2 regions of the Thioclava sp. JM3 genome follow, and region 1 is predicted to be linked to the other one. Evidence: riboswitches for the same ligand, from Rfam matches in the RefSeq annotation. Region 1 holds a riboswitch; the other holds the start of a gene.
What was found. A riboswitch is a leader RNA that binds a small molecule or an ion and turns the genes downstream of it on or off. The one in region 1 is predicted to bind cobalamin.
Positions count from the first base shown of each region.

Region 2: another riboswitch for cobalamin. It lies ahead of B6V73_RS02725 (TonB-dependent receptor); the one in region 1 lies ahead of nrdH (glutaredoxin-like protein NrdH).

Region 1 is NZ_NBOB01000004.1:40,528-43,904, forward strand. It holds gene B6V73_RS08140 (hypothetical protein) at 78-383, shown strand; gene B6V73_RS08145 (homocysteine S-methyltransferase family protein) at 514-1,563, shown strand; cobalamin riboswitch at 1,641-1,836, shown strand; gene nrdH (glutaredoxin-like protein NrdH) at 1,933-2,154, shown strand; gene nrdI (class Ib ribonucleoside-diphosphate reductase assembly flavoprotein NrdI) at 2,167-2,589, shown strand; gene nrdE (class 1b ribonucleoside-diphosphate reductase subunit alpha) at 2,559-3,377, shown strand, end outside.
Region 2 is NZ_NBOB01000001.1:571,436-574,812, reverse strand. It holds gene B6V73_RS02735 (DUF1499 domain-containing protein) at 1-413, shown strand, start outside; gene B6V73_RS02730 (DUF475 domain-containing protein) at 568-1,614, shown strand; cobalamin riboswitch at 1,644-1,838, shown strand; gene B6V73_RS02725 (TonB-dependent receptor) at 1,976-3,377, shown strand, end outside.

The sequences.
Region 1 (3,377 bases):
AGTCGAGAGATGGACCAGATCGGACCTCGCATATCGCCGTGCCGCGACCAATCCCGCCCTTTTGCGCGGAGGGCGCGATGCTTTTGGAACGAACGCTTTCACTCTTACAACTCGATATAGGACCGATCTCGCCGCTGCGGGCGCGTGAGCTGGGCACGCTGGGCTACATGGAATGGCTTGGCACGCTGCCGGGCGACATGCCCTATGCGAAGGCGGCGATTGTCGCCCATATGCAGGCCTATCCGCATTCCCTGATCTCGCCCGCGGTGGAGGTGTTCTGCGAACTCCTGCTGGAGTCGCTGACCCCGCAGCCCTTCGCCCTGCCGATCGAGATGCCGCCGCCGGTGCGGCGCGGCGGGGCACGCGCCCGGCGCGGCCTCTGACCCGTTTTTCGTCTTGCGGTCGCATTCAGCGGCCCGGCCGAGGACCATTGCAGCAGGGAACGGCACTCCGTCTCCTGTGAGGCTCGGCTTCATCAAACGATGGTCATGGATGAACTGAGAGGATCTCTCCATGAATGACAACAAACTGACCCGCCTGCTCGACGCGCGCCCGGTGATCTGCGCCGAGGGCTTTCTGTTCGAACTGGAACGGCGCGGCTATCTGACCGCCGGGGAATTCGTGCCCGAGGTGGCGCTCGAATACCCGCAGGCGCTGCGCAATCTGCATGTCGATTTCCAGCGCGCCGGCAGCGATATCGTCGAGGCCTTCACCTATAACGGCCACCGCGAGAAGATGCGCGTGATCGGCAAGGAAGACCTGCTGGAGCCGCTCAACCGCGCGGCGCTGAAGATCGCCCGCGAGGTCGCCGATGCCAAGACCGGAAACCTGATGGCGGGCAATATCTCGAACACGAATATCTGGGACCCGGCCGATCCGGCGCGGCAGGCCGAGGTGCGCGCGATGTTCGACGAGATGGTCGGCTGGGCGGTCGAGGAAGGCGCGGATATCCTCATCGGCGAGACCTTCTACTACGCGGGCGAGGCGCTATGCGCGCTCGAGGCCGCGAAGGCGTCGGGGCTGCCGGTGGTGCTGACGCTGGCACCGATGGCGGCCAACGAGATGATGGACGGGGTCGGCATCTTCGAGACCTGCCAGAAACTTGAACAGGCGGGCGCCGATGTCGTCGGGCTGAACTGCTTCCGCGGGCCGCAGACGATGATGCCGTGGCTGCGCAAGGTGCGCGCGGCGGTGAGCTGCCATGTCGGCGCCCTGCCCGTGCCCTACCGGACCACGAAGGAGGAGCCCACCTTCTTCAACCTCTCCGATCACAACGGCTGCACCTGCCCCTCGCCGCATGGCCGGACCTTCCCGACCGCGCTCGATCCGTTGGCCTGCAACCGCTACGAGATCGGCGCCTTCGCGCGTGAGGCGCAGGCGATCGGGGTGAATTACCTCGGCGTGTGCTGCGGGGCGAGCCCGATGCATATCCGCGAAATGGCCGAGGCCGTGGGTCGCGAGACCGAGGCCAGCCGCTTCTCGGAGCGCATGGAGAACCACTTCATGTATGGCCAGAACGCCCGCCTCCCGGCGCATATCCGGGCGCTCGGCGACGGGGCCTGAGGCAAGACACGCTCCTGTCGCGCGAGAGTTTCGCGCGGCAGGGTAATCTATATATTGACACCACTACACCATGCATCACAATATGGTGTTGCTTTGGTTCCTGCGAGTCACTCCGCAGGCGAAGAGGGAAGCCGGTGGAATTCCGGCGCTGCCCCCGCAACTGTAAGCGGCGAGCCTGATGTCCGAATGTCACTGGTGCGATGCGCCGGGAAGACGGACCGAGAGGCGTTCGAGCCGCGAGCCAGGAGACCTGCCAGAGCAGATAGACGACGACCGCGGCGGAGGGCCCGGGCGCGTGGCTATGTGCTGCGGCACCCTGCCCACGAGCCTTGTCCCGCGCTGCCGACAGCAAACAAAGGGACAGGACACATGACCATCACCGTCTATTCGAAACCGGCCTGCGTGCAATGCACCGCCACGACCCGTGCGCTGGATGCCAAGGGGATCGACTACAACGTGATCGACCTCACCAAGGATGCCGCCGCGATGGAGATGGTGCAGGACTTGGGCTACCGGCAGGCCCCGGTGGTGATCGCCAACGAGGATCACTGGGCGGGCTTTCGCCCCGACATGATCAACCGTCTGGTCTGAGTCCTAGCCGCGATGGGACAGGCACGGCTGATCTATTACTCCTCGGCCTCGGGGAACACGCAGCGCTTCGTGGAGCGGCTGGGCCTGCCCGCGCAGCGCCTGCCCCTCTCGGCGGAGGCGGCGATGCCGTACCCGCCCTGCCCCTACGTCCTGATCTGCCCAAGCTACGCCGACGGCAAGGGGCGCGGCGCGGTCGCGAAACCGGTCATCGCCTTTCTCAACGATCCCACCCGCCGCGCGGGCCTGCGCGGCGTCATCGCCAGCGGCAATCGCAATTTCGGCGCGCTCTTCGCCTGCGCGGGCGATCTGCTGGCGCGCAAATGCAACATCCCCGTGCTCTACCGGTTCGAACTGGCGGGGACCGACACTGACATCGACCGCGTGCGCGCGGGTCTCGACAATTTCTGGAGGCTGGAATGCTCGACAGCGACGTGAAACCGAGCGGGGCCACGGCCTCGGAATTCGCGGGGCTTGATCACCACGCGCTCAACGCAATGCTCAACCTCTATGACGCGGAGGGCAATATCCGCTTCGAGGCCGACCGGATGGCGGCGCGGCAATATTTCCTGCGCCATGTGAACCAGAACACGGTGTTCTTCCATTCGCTGGACGAGAAGCTCGGCTATCTGGTGGAGGAAGGCTATTACGACGCCGCCGTGCTCGATCAGTATTCGCGCAACTTCCAGCGCGCGATCTGGGAGGCGGCTTTCGCGGCAAAGTTTCGTTTTCCGACCTTCCTCGGCGCGTTCAAATACTACACTTCCTACACGCTGAAGACCCGTGACGGGCAGCGCTATCTCGAACGCTACGAGGACCGGGTGGTGATGGTGGCACTGACGCTTGCGCGCGGCGACGAGGCGCTGGCGATGCGGCTCATGGAGGAGATGCTGGCGGGTCGCTTCCAGCCCGCGACGCCGACCTTCCTCAATGCGGGCAAGAAGGCGCGGGGCGAGTTCGTCTCCTGCTTCCTGCTGCGACTGGAAGACAACATGGAAAGCATCGGGCGCGGCATCAACTCGGCGCTGCAACTGTCGAAACGTGGCGGCGGCGTGGCCCTGATGCTGACCAATATCCGCGAATATGGCGCGCCGATCAAAGGGATCGAGAACCAATCCTCGGGCGTGATCCCGGTGATGAAGCTGCTCGAAGACAGCTTCAGCTATGCCAACCAGCTGGGCGCGCGTCAGGGCGCGGGCGCGGTCTATCTGCACGCCCATCACCCC
Region 2 (3,377 bases), on a different contig from region 1:
TGACGATCCTCGCGCTCGGGCTCGCCGTCGTGGTGGCGGCCGACGGATGGGTGCGCCTCGCCCCGATCGATCCGGCGCGCTTCGATGTCGACGGGCTGGCGAAAGCGCCCGGTGACCACCCGGAGACAGGCGGGTTTCAGGCCGTGCGCGACGTCTCCGATCCGCCGGCGCAGATGGCCGCGCTCGACAAGATCATCCGGGGCACCGCGCGCACCAAGCGCGTCGCGGGCAGCGCCGACGAGGGCTACGCGGCCTATGTGACGCGCTCGGCCGTCTGGGGCTTTCCCGATGTCACCACGCTCTGGATCGAAGGCGATACGCTGCAGATCCGCGGGCACCTCGTCTACGGGAAATCCGATCTCGGGGTGAACGAGGCGCGGATCAAGGGCTGGCTCGACGAGGTCGGGCTCTAGCGGGCGCGACCCGCCGTGCGCAGGGTATCTTGCGCCGCGTTTTCCCGCCGACCCGCCCCACGCCGTAGGGTCACACAGACCAACTCTGACAGTGCGCTCCCTTGCGAAGACAGGGGGCGAAGCCTAAGTGAGGCCTCATGCAGCCGGAGCCAGCATGACCATCATGTATCGTTATTTTTCCTGGGCCATCGCCGTCACGGTGGCAGGGCTGGTCGGGTCCTTCGCGCTGGGGTTCGCCCAGACCGGAGGGCTTGGCGGCGCGGTCTCTTTCCTGATGATCACTGCCGTGCTGGCCGTGCTGGAAATCTCGCTGAGCTTCGACAACGCCATCGTCAACGCCAACAAGCTGCACCAGATGACGCCGAAATGGCAGCGTCGTTTCCTGACATGGGGCATCCTGATCGCGGTGTTCGGGATGCGTATCCTCTTCCCGCTTCTGATCGTCGTGATCGCCGCCGGCATCGGACCGTGGGATGCGGTTCTTCTGGCTGCGAAACACCCGGCCGAATATGCCGAGATCATCGAGGACGCGCATCTGTCGATCGCGGGCTTCGGTGGCGCCTTCCTGATGATGGTCGCGCTCACCTATTTCATCGACGAGGGCAAGGAGGTCGACTGGATCCGCGCGCTGGAGCGCCGGTTGCGCGCGCTCGCGTCGATCCGAGGTCTGGAGATCGGCTTCGTGCTGGTCGTCGTTCTGCTTTTCACCTGGATTCTGCCGGAGGGGCGCGAGGACGAGTTCCTCTTCGCCTCCATCTGCGGCCTTGCGACCTTTCTCGGCGTCGAGGTGCTCAGCCACGTGCTCGACCGGACGAATATCGCCGCCGAGACGGCCAAGGCGGGCCTTGGCGCGTTTCTCTATCTCGAAGTGCTCGATGCGTCCTTCAGTTTCGACGGGGTGATCGGGGCCTTCGCGCTGACCCAGAACCTGTTCCTGATCGCGATCGGTCTGGGGATCGGTGCGATGTATGTGCGCTCGATGACCCTGATGCTGGTGGAGCGCAACACGCTCAGCGAATTCCGCTATCTCGAGAACGGCGCCTTCTGGTCGATCCTGATCCTCTCCGTCGTCATGTTCGCGCAGACGCTGGTGGAAGTGCCCGAGGTGATCACCGGCCTGATCGGGGCCGGGCTGATCGGTCTCGCGCTGCTATCCTCGATCCGGTTCAACCGGCGCTGCCGGCGCGCCGTGGAAAGCTGAAATATTCTTGACTCAGTGCGGCGCGCGCGGCACAGCAGGGGCACTTCGGTTCCGCGAAAGCGGATGAAAAGGGAACCCGGTGCGATGCGTGCATTCATTCCGGGGCTGCCCCCGCAACTGTGAGCGGCGAGTGACGGCTGACTGAGCCACTGGGGAGACCCGGGAAGGCCAGCCGGAACCAGGACCCGCGAGCCAGGAGACCTGCCGAGGCGCTCATCCTTTCTGCCTGTGCGGGGCGCGCAGCGGAGGCGGTCTTCCGTCAGTGGTGACATTTTTCACCGTCGGCGGAAATTCCAAATTTCCAAAGACTTGCAATGCGAAGTTCACGCGACCGCAGAGTCGCGGCACGAGGGAATTGGATATGATCCGCACCCGTTTGACCGTGGGCCTGATGCTCACCACAGCGCTGGCAGGCCCCGCGCTCGCGCAAGATGCGCAACCTTACCAACTCGATGAGATCGTGATCTATCACGGCGCGCTCGAGCCGCAATCGTCGGACAAGACCGCGCAGGCGGTCACCGTGCTGTCGCGCAAGGAGCTGGAGCGTTCGGGCCAGACCCGTCTCGCCAACCTGATCGCGCAGTCGCCGGGCGTCGGCATCCTGTCGCGCGGGCCGATGGGCGCGCAGACCGGCTTCACCATTCGCGGCGTGTCGCAGAATTACGTGAAGGTCATGGTGGACGGGATCGACGTCTCCGATCCGTCGGCGACGCAGGTGCTGCCCGACCTGGGCCGGTTCAACACGTTCAACTACGACCGGGTCGAGATCATGCGCGGCTCGCAATCGGCGGTCTATGGCGGGCAGGCGGTTGCAGGTGTGATCAACCTCGACACGCCGCGCCCGACCGAGGATGGCGTGAGCCAAAGCGTCAAGCTCGAGCTCGGCTCCTACCACACCGCGAATGCGGCCTATAATTTCGGCTGGAAGAAGGGCGATGACGAGCTCGCGATTCAGCTGTCGAAAATTTACACTGCAGGCTTCTCGGCCGCCGACAAGAAGAACGGCAATACCGAGAAGGACGGCTACCGCGCCGACCGTGTCAGCCTGCGCGCGCAGAAGCGCATCTCCGACAATCTGCTGATCGGCTTCAACGGGTTCGCGCAGAACGATCGGGGCGAGTTCGATAACGGCTTCGGCCCGCTGCCCACGGACAGTAACGATTATACCATCCATAAGGAACGTGGCGGGCGGCTCTTCGCGAAATTCGCGACCGGCCCGCTCGATCACGAGCTCGGTCTGACGTATTACACGACCTCGCGCTGGTATCCGGTCTATGACTATGGCTACGAGGGCAAGCGCCGCAAACTCGACTGGAAAGCCTCGACCGATCTCGGGCCGGGGCGGCTGACCTTCGGGGCGGATCGCACGCTGGAAACCTATGCAGGCACCTATGTCTCGGGCCACGTCCTCACGGCGGATACGGGTATCTTCGGTGAATATGCTTTCTCGCCGATGGACGGGGTGAACGTGACCGCCTCCGCGCGCCACGACGATCACTCGGATTTCGGCGGCAACACCACGGGTCGTCTGGGCGTGACGTGGCAGGCCGACGCCGCGACGCTCTACCGGGCGTCGATCGGCAATGGCTTCCGCGCGCCGTCGGGTTATGAACTCTATGACGGCTACGTGGGCAATCCCGACCTCAAGCCCGAGAAATCGCTGAGCTACGATCTCGGCGTCGAGCGTGACTTCGGTGCGCATAAGCTGACCGCGACGCTGTTCCATATCGAGGTGGACGACCTGATCGACTACGACGGCACCT